3 regions of the Ruegeria sp. BHSA163 genome follow, and region 2 is predicted to be linked to each of the others. Evidence: riboswitches for the same ligand, from Rfam matches in the RefSeq annotation. Region 2 holds a riboswitch; each other region holds the start of a gene.
What was found. Region 2 has a riboswitch for cobalamin ahead of AC2FNV_RS07900 (metal ABC transporter ATP-binding protein). Riboswitches for the same ligand answer to the same signal wherever they lie in the genome.

Region 1 (4,191 bases), on a different contig from region 2:
ACCTGAAAACAGGCAGAACAATGGTTTTTTCACTTTCGGACCTTGGATGGTCCTCTCATTTTGCCGCACAACACGCGGTTGATGCCTCACTGAATCCATATCGTATTTCAGCGGTTCATCGAGATCGCCTTATAGGCCTATCGCCTGAGGGCGAGGTGCCTTTAACGACCCCAAATCAGTCGACCGGAGATTTTGCTGTCGGCGACTGGGTACTGGCCGATGAACATGGTCGCATTCAGCGTTTGTTGGAACGTCGCAGCCTGCTTCAAAGACGTGCAGCTGGTACAAATGCCAAGTCACAGTTAATTGCAGCAAATGTCGACGTCTTGTTCATCGTCAGCTCTTGCAACGCTGATTTCAACCTGCCTCGGCTCGAACGATATCTGGCGCTGGCACATCAGGCGGGATGTTATCCTGTGATTGTCTTAACCAAGGCCGATACCTGCAAGGACGTAGCAGACTATAGTTCGCGTGCTGAAAGCCTGGCTCCATTCATAACTGTCTTGAGTGTAAATGCGCTGGATGCGGCTGATATCCAACATCTTCTGTCATGGTGCCCAACGGGTCAGACTGGCGCTCTGGTCGGGTCCTCGGGCGTTGGAAAGACGACGCTGGCAAACGGGATGACCGGTCAGTCCAACACAACGGCTGGTATCCGCGAAGATGATGCGCGAGGACGGCACACAACGACCTCGCGCGCCCTTATCAAGATGCGAAACGGCGGATGGCTTATCGATACACCTGGAATGCGGGCATTGCGGTTGCTCAATGCCGAAGAGGGTGTAGATGAAGTGTTTTCGGAGGTTATCGACCTCGCGAGAGCGTGCCGATTTTCTGATTGCCAACATTTGTCAGAACCCGGTTGCGCCATTCAGGCAGCTATCACCGCGGGAGAATTGGATGCCGCACGGCTTGATCGTTGGCGCAAGTTGCGACGTGAGGAATTGCACAATTCAGAATCCGTCGCGCAAGCCCGCGCTCGAGACAAGGCATTCGGCAAAATGGTAAGGTCCGTTATGCTGGACAAGAAGGCACAAAAGCGGATTTAAAATTTGGGCGCCGCGCAACCGGCGCCCAATATTCATGCCGGTATCATCCGGGGACAAACAGCTGCATTTCCATATGCAACGACCACTAGGTGTTCGACCTATCGTAATCCGAAGTCTAAAGGTTCCAACTGAGTGAACCGATAAAACCCTATGTTTGGATTTACCTTGCGTTTTTCTCCCTGAGTTTGAGCCTTAAGCTCACACTCCAGAATACAGCAAGCTTGACTTGGGTGTGGTTTGGCCATTAGCCGTTGGCTGATGGTTTCCCTGCCCTCGATTGAGGACGGGATTAAAAGGGAACACGGTGCGACCTTCCTGGGATACCGGAATGGTTCAAGTCCGAGACTGCCCCCGCAACTGTAAGCGGAAAGCGATGCCGAGATACCACTGGCCAACAGGCTGGGAAGGTCGGCAAAGCGACGACCCGCAAGTCAGGAGACCTGCCATCAAAAAATGAAACCGAAACTCGGGCGGGGCGTCCGGTTGGGGTCAGACCGTGATACGCGGGTCTTCCCGAACAAAGCCCATCGTCCAATGTGCGGAGGGCACATCATGATCTGGAACACGAAAACACATCGATTTACGGCCACGATTTGCCATCGCACGGGCACCGCGTGCCCTGCGATGGCACGCACGGGCCGTGAGCTGGCTAAGTCCATCTTAGCCTCGGGACGGAGTGCAACGCGCGATATCGAAATCGAAGGCAGCGTTGAACTGGCGTATTGCAAAAACGGATGCACCGCAAAGTTTCGTGCACGGGTGGACGAAGTGCGCCTTTATTGCGGAGTGGAAACTGACACCCAAATGGATCTGTTAGATACCTTTGCCGAGCTAATGTTTGGGACAGATTTTGGTATCCTGCCATCTAGTGCGACATACAATCCCCCATGCGCCATGCTCCAGGCGCTAACGATATCTGAAATAGATGTGGCTGAACCAGATTACTGTGCGATCCTCTAGGGCTATTGCGCCGCGAAAACGACAGCCGGCGCTGTCGCCCAATGCATTTGGTCATCAGTCTCAACCGCACAGGGGCGAAGGGCCCTTAATCGCGTCAGCGCCGTATCGGGATTTTCGCCGCATTCGACCATTAATCGGAGTACGACCATTCCCGAACGACCGCACCCGCCGCGGCAATGAACCAAGACGCGACCACCGCCGGAGAGCGCTTGCCGCGCTGATGCGCTGGCAACACCCCAGCGTTTGCGGATTTCCGCCGATGGTGCCCCAAAATCCTCGACCGGAAGGTGAACCCAACGGCTGGCGCGGCTTTGTACGTCGCGTCCAAAGTCGCGAGCGCCGTCCATGATCATCTCAACTTCAGTCGCCATCGAGATCACAAGACCCGGACGCCAGCCGGAAATCATCTCAAGATCACCGGAATAATCACCATTCCGCCCAGGCATTGAGGTTAGCGCAAGTGTGCCACCGCCCACTTGCAACGCATGAATCACCATTTGAGACATCTTGCCGTTCCCCCCGAAACGTTACCCAGTAAGTCTTACGCGTGACATCAGACTCGGTGATTTTAACTCTGCCAGCGCAGTTTCCAAAACAAAATCCTGCTTACCCGCTGTGGACGCGGACGACAGGGGCCTCTACGCTGCGGTCTGAATACGAATCCGCGAAAGCAGACATGACCGACACGCCCAGCCCCGCCTATCAGGTTCTCGCCCGAAAATATCGTCCCGAAACCTTTGCCGATCTGGTGGGGCAGGACGCTATGGTTCGGACGCTAAAGAACGCGTTTGCAGCAGACAGGATCGCGCAGGCTTTTATCATGACCGGTATTCGAGGCACCGGTAAGACGACAACAGCCAGAATAATAGCCAAGGGCATGAACTGTATCGGCCCTGACGGCGAAGGCGGACCAACGACTGAACCATGCGGTCAATGCGAACATTGCATAGCGATAATGGAAGGCCGCCATGTTGACGTCATGGAGATGGATGCCGCCAGCCGCACGGGTGTGAACGATATCCGAGAAATCATCGACAGCGTACGTTACCGCGCAGCGAGCGCGCGCTATAAGATTTATATAATCGACGAAGTTCACATGCTGTCGACCAGCGCTTTTAACGCGCTGCTCAAGACTCTGGAAGAACCGCCCGAGCATGTGAAATTCATCTTTGCCACGACGGAAATCCGAAAGGTCCCGGTGACCGTCCTGTCGCGATGCCAACGGTTTGACCTACGTCGGATCGAGCCCGAGGATATGATCGCACTTCTCCGCCGGATCGCGGCGGCGGAAGACACTAAAATCGCAGATGACGCACTGGCGCTGATTACCCGCGCAGCCGAAGGATCAGCCCGCGATGCGACCTCTTTGCTGGATCAGGCAATTTCGCACGGTGCCGGCGAAACCACCGCAGACCAGGTTCGTGCCATGCTGGGCTTGGCTGACAGGGGTCGCGTGTTGGACCTGATGGATATGATCTTGCGGGGCGACGCCGCAGGTGCGTTAACGGAATTGAGCGCACAGTATGCTGAGGGCGCAGATCCATTGGCGGTACTGCGTGATTTAGCCGAAATAACACATTGGGTTTCTGTTGTGAAAATCACACCAGACGCGGCGGAGGACCCAACTGTTTCCCCGGATGAGCGGGCACGCGGTCAAGATATGGCCTCAACGCTGCCTATGCGCGTCCTGACCCGAATGTGGCAGATGTTGCTTAAAGCGTTGGAGGAAGTGTCCGCAGCGCCAAACAGTATGATGGCTGCGGAAATGGCAATCATTCGTCTTACGCACGTTGCCGATCTTCCCAGCCCGGAAGAGCTGGTGAAACGTCTGCAAGATGCGCCGACGCCGCCACCCGGCGGCCCGGGCGGCGGTATTCCGAATGGAGGCCAAAGTGTTACTACAACGCATGTGTCGGCCCCTGCGTCATATGCCGCCACGCCACGTGGAAGCGCCGGCGCACCGACGGCTGCTTTGGCCCAAGACACTCAAACCGCGCTGGCGCGGTATCCGACGTTCGACCATGTTGTCGAACTGATCCGTTCTAACCGCGACGTAAAGTTACTGGTCGAAGTCGAGAACGGCATACGCCTTGTTTCATACCAGCCTGGTCGGATCGAGTTCACACCGGCCGATAAAGCACCCTCTGACTTGGCTGCCCGGCTGGGTTCGGCTTTGCAGCGC
Region 2 (4,191 bases):
GCAGTGGCCAATATAGCGACACCTGCCTGAAGCGACCATATCGGCCACCCATCCAACAAGATCATGATCTGCTGAGCTATCCAAGCGGCAGTCCCTGTATTTTGAACCGCCTGCCCAAGTGGTATCAGGCAGGCGAGCAGGAAAACCGTGTTCCAACCAACTGCGCGATAGGCTTCGTCAACACTCAAGACCTTTGTCAGCATCATTCCGGCCGCGCCCGTCAAAAGGCACAGCGATAGACGAACGTCGGTAAACAATATCAACGAAAGTGAAATGACAAAGAAAGCAAGAGCCCAACCAACCTTCTGCGGTCGCAACTCGTCCTGCGGAAAGTCGGATGTCACGACAACAAAATCCGGATCCCGAGTTATTCGCATCAGGTTGTCCCATCGGGTATGGGCAACCAACATGTCGCCGGCATGAAATTTCTCAAGGCCGATTTGAGTGGATTCGTGCGTATCGGTTTCTACGTGGCTAAGCGTCTCCTCCCCCCGATGTATCGCAAGTAGCGACATGCCATAAGTCTTCCTGAACAACAGTTCGCGAGGACACTTCCCGATCAGTTTGCTGTCAGGCGTTATCACCACTTCGGCAATACCTGCATTTGTGGGTGCAAATTCTTCGACAAATACATCCAGCTCTGGAAGGACTTTCAACCCGAATTTACGGGCGAATTCTTCAACTACCCATCGGCGGCCAATAATCGCTAACCTGCAAGGCGCGGCTATCTCAGCAGTCAGAACTTGCACCATAGATGTTTTACCACGGTAAAAAGTCGAAATGATGTAAAGATGGTTTTCGTGGTTTATGTCAGCAAGGATTTGGCCAACCAAAGGACTGTTTGCTGGAACGATGACTTCGAAAACGTCTGCTTTCAGACCATACACACGTTGTAAGTATTCCTGTGTGCCTTGTCCTGTTCCAGTATTATCCGAGCCGGTATCGTCAGGTAAAACCCAGCGGCCCAACAGCATAAAATAAAAAATTCCCGTCAGGATCAGTACGGCACCGACCGGCGTCACTGAAAACAAGCCAAACGGTTGCATTTTCTGATCGTCCGGCAATCCTTCGTTTGCGGTAAGGATCAAGTCGTTTAACAGGATAAGCGGCGAAGAACCCACCATTGTCATGGTGCCACCCAATATTGCGCAGAATCCCATGGGCATTAGCAAGCGGGACAAAGCGATGCCGGACCTGGACGAGATGCGGCTGACCACCGGCAGGAACAACGCCGCGGCACCAACGTTCTGCATAAATGACGAAATGACCCCTACAGTGCCGGACACGATCGGCAGAACCCGGCTTTCAGACGTGCCGCCGTATTTCAATATGACAGACGCGACCCGGTTCATAATACCTGTCTTGTCTAATCCAGCGCCCACAATCATGACTGCGATAATTGAGATCACGGCGTTTGATGCAAACCCATCAAAAAGGTGCGGAACGTTTGCAAGATTCTCCAACCCGGGCGCATAGCTAAGGAGGCCGATCAGAACGAGGACCAATATAGCGGAGAGGTCAATTCGTACTACTTCCGAAACAAACAGGAAAACGGTGAAGGCCAGCAGAGCACATACCACCCCCATTTCAAAAGAAAACGTCAATTGTTCCACTAAAACCACCCGGATAACGAATTTGGAGGGTTAGAAGAAAGTTAAGGCACTAGCTGTCATTTTGTCATTACCTTTCACAAAAAAGCAAAAATCTGGAAAAAGTTTCAGATCGCCCACAGTATAAAAATGACAGATTTACGGGGTAAACCGATCGAAATCTTTAACGTGGCCATTCGAAGAAACTTTAGGCCTTGGCGAATCAAACCAATTCGTGTTCTGTCGCCCGGATGGTTCCCGACCGCATTTGTCGGTTTGGGATAAAAGGGAACACGGTGCGGGCCCGCTTTAGTGTCCAAATCCGAGACTGCCCCCGCAACTGTAGGCGGTGAGCAACCCGAGATCGTCCACTGGGCTTGGCCTGGGAAGGATCGGGAAAGCGATGACCCGTAAGTCAGGAGACCTGCCATCATAAGTGGAATCAACCTGGGCGGGGTGACCCAGAGGGGGGCTAAGATGTTCACAGCGGTTAATGCCGTCCAAAGAGCTGAATTTGTTTCACCTGTCCAATCGACAGCTGAAAAGCGTGCTTGCATTTCAAACCCACTTTTTAGAACACGCGAGACCGAGCGGTTACTTTCTATGTCCTCTGCGAAAGGCGCATTTCGGTCTACCTTTTCAGAATGGTTCAATGACTAATGCGGCGCGTGAAAGAACTTAAATCTGACGGGGCCAAGAGCCGCTGCCTCACCGAATTCAGCGTTGTGAACTTGATCATAGGCGCGTTGTTATTTTCGGCCATGCTTTGGTCCGCGATTTTCGCGGTGCTTTGATGTCTACAGTCCTGCAACTCCGAAATCTTTCGCTCGGCTACCGCGATCTGACTCTGTTTCGCCGTCTATCAATGGATATCGAATGTGGCACGACGCTGGCTGTTCTGGGTTCCAACGGATCGGGTAAAAGTACCTTTGTCAAAATGCTACTTGGTTTGATGGAACCACTGTCTGGAAACCTTAAGTGGCCCATGGGTAAACCGCGTGAAATCGGTTATTTGGCGCAGATGACGGAATTCGACCGGCGGTTTCCCTTGCGTGTTCGCGATCTTGCGGCAATGGGATCTTGGCGCGGATTTGGCCTTCGCTCAGGGTTGAACAACGCGTCCCGGGTTCGGGTGGAAACTGCGCTGGACGAGGTCGGTGTACTCGACATCGCGGATCGACCTCTGCACATGCTATCCGGAGGCCAGCTTCAGCGAACCCTGTTCGCGCGTGTGATCATGCAGGACGCGCCGCTGATACTGTTGGACGAACCATTTGCAGCGGTCGACCAAAGCACCGAGGCTCATTTGCTTTGGATAATCCGTCGATGGCAAGAAGAAGGGCGCGCTGTGGTATTGGTCGTTCACGATCTCTCATCTGTGCTGGACCATTGTAGCCACGCGCTGCTGCTGGGTAGGCAAGAGGCAACACACGGCACAGTAAACGATGTACTTACGCCTGACCGTTTAGTCGCTCAGGGCTATCTCTCGGAAAGTCAGGCATCTTGGATGTTCCGTAGTGCGCCTTCGATAGTGGAGCCCGCGAATGCTTGATCTTTTGACTGAGATGTGGAGCTTCACCTTTATGCGTCGTGCATTTGTTGCGACAACGGTTCTATCCGCATCGGTTGCCCCGGTTGGTGCATTTCTTGTACTGCGGCGCCTGTCGCTTGCTGGCGAAGCGATGGCTCATGCAATCACTCCGGGAATTGTAATTGGTTTCGTGACAACTGGCCTTTCAGTTATGTCACTGCTGATCGGCGGTCTAATCGCAGGTGTTGGCGTTGCTATTTTGACAGCTTTTTTGGCACGCAGAACGATACTACGCAGCGACGCTAGTCTTGCCTCACTTTACCTTATCGCACTGGCGGTCGGAATTTTCATATTGTCCGCGGCCGGTTCTGCTGTTCCTTTAAAAAGTTTTCTCTTTGGTTCAATTCTGGGTATCGACGATGCATCTTTGATACTCGTCGGCGGAGTGGCGACCGTGACTTTGATTTCCTTCGCCATTCTTTTGCGCCCGCTTATCGTAAGCACATGTGATCCTGTTTTCTTTGAGGCGCGGACACGGCGACCTTGGTTGACCGAGCAGGGGTTCATGTTGCTTTTGGTCCTGAACCTGCTGGCAGCATTCAAAACTCTGGGTACATTAATGGCCGTTGGCCTGATGATTCTGCCTGCTACAGCAGCCCGTTATTGGGCCAACACAATCACAGGGCAACTGGTTCTGGGATTTGTTTTCGCCCTGTCCAGTTGCTGGATCGGGCTGACATTGTCCTATTTGTTTCCGGAAACCCCGTCAGGCCCGGCAATAGTCCTGGTTTCAGGCTGTTTTTTCTTGGTGTCAGCCGTATTTGGTCCACTCGGTTTTGGGAGACGAATGCGCAAATCGGCAGTTTCCAAAGAAGTTCCTCTGGCGCAAATTCAACAAGAAGAGAGAGCAAGATGACTCTTACTAAGTCCCTTTATGCCGGCGTAGTCTCGGCTTGCTTCGCATTGGTCGCATGGCCGGTGCCCGCTGATGAAGACGACATTAAGATAGTTGCCAGTTTCTCTATACTTGGTGACATGGTCGAACAGGTGGTGGGCGATCTAGCCACTGTC
Region 3 (4,191 bases), on a different contig from region 2:
CCCGAAAATGACGTGGCATTTATTATGGCTGCCGGTTTTAGCGCCGAAACCGTATCACGCAGCCAATCGGCAGATGACGGCGCCTTTAATGACGGAGCGAATAAACCCAACGCTTCGAAACCGCGTGAACGCAAGCTGCGGATCAAGGCAGTCACAGGCGCTGTATCGGCTGAGGTCAGATAAGCGCGGTAGAATGTCACCAGAATTCGTCTCGGGTTTTCTGAAAACGCGTTGTCGGTCGAGATTACCCCTCGATCCGGGCACCATGCTCCACATTCAGGGATGGTTTTTGCGCCCATGACCGGCCCGGCATACAGGCCCGCTGCCAGCGCCATTTGCGCCAACGCTGCCTGCGCCGCAACTTCGCCGCCGGTATCACATAAATTCGTCAACCTGCGCAGTGTGGAAATAGGCAGTGTTGAATAGCCGTCCAGTCGGGTATCTTCGCGCCCGTCTGCTGGTAATACTGCCAGCGCCAGACCCTTGGCCTGTGCCAGCGCCAAAACTTGTTGTAGGCCATACGACCAGTAAGGAACGCCCCCTATCAATCGGACAAGTATGCCTTTGGCGCCCTCCAGCGTCTGTTCGATATAGGTGTCGACGGAAAGCGGGTGTTTCAATGCCGTTAGATTAGCCAGTCGCAGTGTCGGCATCCGACCATCAGGTCCGCCGCCACGATGCCAACCCGCCGCGAAAGCTCCCAGGTCGCTGTCAGAAAAAGATAAAACAACCAAATCTGCCGGGCTTTGGCCAAGATCGGTTGGGGTCTCTGTTTCTTCAAGCCCGTGGCTTTCGCGGAAGACGACGTGCATTTTTTACTCGGCTGGCTCGGCAACACCTACAAGAATGTTGCGAATTTCTGCTTCCTTGATGTCGTCATGTTCTCCGATAACCACCAAACGGGATCGGCGATCTTCGTCAGGTTTCCACGGGCGGTCAAATTGGTGACGCACGCGCGATCCGACTGCCTGAACCAACAAACGCATAGGTTTGCCGGTGACGGCCGCATAACCTTTGACGCGAAGGATATTCAACTCATTGGCCAGATGTTCTATCCTTGCGACCAGATCTGCTGGATCGCTCTGTTCAGGAAGATCGACGATAATGCTTTCAAAATCATCGTGTTCGTGATCATCGTGACCGTCATGATGCGATGGACGGGCATCCATATCATCTTCGGCTGCGGCTTCGAGACCAAGGACCACGCGCACATCTACTGCACCTTCGGCAACCTCGACAACAGGCAGGGAGCGCGGGGCTTCGGCTGCGATGATCGCGCGCGCCTTGGCTACGCCTTCGGGACCGGCCAGATCAGGTTTGGTTAGCAGGATAATGTCGGCGCACGAAATCTGATCCTCAAACACCTCGGACAGTGGCGTTTCATGGTCAATCGAGTCGTCTGCCATGCGCTGGGCATCCACGGCTTCGACATTTGGCGCAAACCGACCTGCAGCAACTGCTTCGGCATCCGCCAATGCAATTACCCCGTCAACGGTAATTTTTGACCGGATATCCGGCCAGTCAAACGCCTTTAGCAATGGCTTGGGCAATGCCAGCCCTGAGGTTTCAATCAGGATATGATCGGGGCGCGGCTCGAGCGCCATCAGCGCTTCGATAGTCGGGATGAAGTCGTCGGCCACAGTGCAGCAAATACAGCCATTGGCCAGTTCCATAATGTTTTCGGCTGGACAATCCGGAATGGCGCATGATTTCAGAATGTCACCGTCGACACCCACATCGCCAAACTCGTTCACCACAACAGCCAGACGCTTACCCTGAGGGTTCTGCATCAGATGGCGGACCAGTGTGGTCTTGCCTGAACCCAAAAAGCCAGTGATCACAGTAACGGGAAGTTTTTCTAGGTTGCTCATTTGTCAGGCTCCAATCGGTGGAATGCGGGCCGCACAGTTTTTGCGGAAATGTTCAGGACGTTCACGCCATTTGACCAAGCCGTCACCTGTGGCGAGGTACTTGGTGGCGCCATCGACAATCGTCTCAATATGATCAATTTCGTTCAGGTTCTCATAGACAAAGGTCCAACGTGTCGGTCCACCACGCAGGACGATGGAACACCCCTGATTACAATTTGAAAGGCACTCGACCGCCTTTAGTGTTACGCCAGAAGGCAAGTCGGCCTGCTTTAAAGCCCGATGGAGCACTGTTCCGGGGCGTTGGGTGTCATCCTCGATGGGAAGCCCGCGCCGACAAGTCGTGCAAACCAGCAGTTCGACTGGTGCGGTTTCTGTCACTTCTCTCATCCCCCTTCTGCGGTACGTGGGGGACGGGGTCTCATGCGGGCCACGCTGTTCGCAATGGTCCCGACACCGGAACACCCCGTCCGGTCTGGATTTCGGGCGCTGGCAGGTCTCCCGGCTTACGGATGTCAGAGGAGGCCTCTGGCAGGTGTCCCGCCTTCCCGGCCATTCGGGCCAGTGGCATTGGGCACCCTCTCCGGTCACGGTCGCGGGGGCGGCTGCGTTTGACGGTTTAACCCGCTGACGCATTCCCTTTTCATCTGCTGTTGCAGACACCAACGGATCGGACATGCGGCACCTGCAGGCGCCTTGTCAAGCGAGTCGCTTCACTGGATTGCATTGGGGGGTTAAAAACGACCTGCCAGCGTCGGTGGGCGGCACGACGTGCGCCACTGTCTCGTGCTGGCATGTCCGCAAGAGTGCGAGCATGGAGTGACGCTTTATGAAAGTTGGTTTCATCGGTCTTGGAAATGTGGGCGGAAAACTCTCGGGGTCGCTGCTGCGCAACGGCATCGATCTGACCGTGCATGACCTGAATTCGGATCTTGTCAGCGACTTCGTTGCCAAAGGAGCCAAGGCTGCAAAAGATCCGGCACAGATGATGCGTGATTGCGACGCAGTGATTACTTGCTTGCCGTCACCTGCTGCATCAGACGCGGTAATGCAAATGATGTTGCCTGAGGTCGGAAACGGTAAAATTTGGATGGAGATGTCCACAACCGACGAGGCCGAGGTCAAACGGCTTGGGGCCCTGGTTATCGACCGAGGAGGATCTGCCGTCGACTGTCCGGTTTCTGGCGGATGCCACCGAGCAGCCACGGGTAACATTTCTATCTTTGCAGGTTGCGACCGAGGTACGTTCGATCTGATTTTGCCCTTCCTAACGACAATGGGTAGACGTGTGCTGCACACTGGAGAGCTGGGGTCGGCCTCTGTATTGAAAGTTCTTACCAACTACCTCGCTACGGCGAACCTGATAACATGCGCCGAGGCATTGGTTACTGCGAAAGCTGCTGGGATGGACCTGAACACGACCTATGAGGCAATCAAGATTTCGTCGGGCACATCTTTTGTTCATGAAACCGAAAGTCAGGTCATTTTGAACGGTTCCCGTGATATCTCGTTCACGATGGATTTGGTCAAAAAAGACATTGGCCTGTTTCAGGACGTTGCCGATCGCGCGGGCGTTCCGCTTGAGATAAACCCGCTGATGATAAAAATTTTCGAAGACGGCATAGCGCGTTACGGCGACAGGGAATTATCACCCAATATCATACGGCGACTGGAGGAAGCGACTGGATTGGACATCCGAGCACCCGGTTTTCCCGCCGAGATGGAAGACGATGAACCAGAAGAGCCGGGTTATGAGGTGATCCCAGCCAACCGAGGAGCAGCTGGGTAACCAACCTCGAGCGATCTTAAGCAAGGTCGGGGGCATGGGCCAATTCGGATCACCGCGCTAATTCCGCCAACCACCATCCAGATTGGACAAAAACCAAGCTGTAATTTAAACACAAAATCAATAATCCGTGGGTGGTACAGGCAAGAGAGCAAAGAATGACGGATGAAACATTTCTCATCGTGACAACGATGAAGAATGAAGGGCCTTTCATGATCGATTGGGTGGCATACAACCGATCGATAGGCTTTGATGATATTCTGATCTTTACGAACGACTGCGACGATGGAACTGATGCGATTGCCGAGCGGATGCAGGAATTGGGTTGGGTCCATCACGAACGTAATCCGGTCGGTCCCAAGGAGAAACCGCAGACTGTTGCTTTTTCAAAGGCCAGAAGTCACTCCAGTTATCTTGCTTCGGATTGGATTCTAAGTCTGGACGTCGACGAATATATCAATGTTCGCGTGCCCGGAGGCGACATTCGCAGTTTTGTCGCGGCTAGCGGCGATGCAGATGCGATCTCGATGTGCTGGC

Region 1: another riboswitch for cobalamin. It lies ahead of AC2FNV_RS16750 (hypothetical protein); the one in region 2 lies ahead of AC2FNV_RS07900 (metal ABC transporter ATP-binding protein).
Region 3: another riboswitch for cobalamin. It lies ahead of AC2FNV_RS12470 (DUF1636 family protein); the one in region 2 lies ahead of AC2FNV_RS07900 (metal ABC transporter ATP-binding protein).

What each region holds. Positions count from the first base shown of each region.
Region 1 is NZ_JBXWSJ010000038.1:35,538-39,728, reverse strand. Features, by position in the region: gene rsgA (ribosome small subunit-dependent GTPase A) at 21-1,049, shown strand; cobalamin riboswitch at 1,292-1,511, shown strand; gene AC2FNV_RS16750 (hypothetical protein) at 1,503-2,009, shown strand; gene AC2FNV_RS16745 (protein-tyrosine phosphatase family protein) at 2,012-2,515, opposite strand; gene AC2FNV_RS16740 (DNA polymerase III subunit gamma/tau) at 2,686-4,191, shown strand, end outside.
Region 2 is NZ_JBXWSJ010000012.1:54,258-58,448, forward strand. Features, by position in the region: gene AC2FNV_RS07895 (SLC13 family permease) at 1-1,586, opposite strand, end outside; cobalamin riboswitch at 1,826-2,035, shown strand; gene AC2FNV_RS07900 (metal ABC transporter ATP-binding protein) at 2,383-3,141, shown strand; gene AC2FNV_RS07905 (metal ABC transporter permease) at 3,134-4,036, shown strand; gene AC2FNV_RS07910 (metal ABC transporter solute-binding protein, Zn/Mn family) at 4,033-4,191, shown strand, end outside.
Region 3 is NZ_JBXWSJ010000023.1:56,242-60,432, forward strand. Features, by position in the region: gene cobN (cobaltochelatase subunit CobN) at 1-812, opposite strand, end outside; gene cobW (cobalamin biosynthesis protein CobW) at 816-1,871, opposite strand; gene AC2FNV_RS12470 (DUF1636 family protein) at 1,875-2,258, opposite strand; cobalamin riboswitch at 2,343-2,550, opposite strand; gene AC2FNV_RS12475 (NAD(P)-dependent oxidoreductase) at 2,698-3,657, shown strand; gene AC2FNV_RS12480 (class I SAM-dependent methyltransferase) at 3,813-4,191, shown strand, end outside.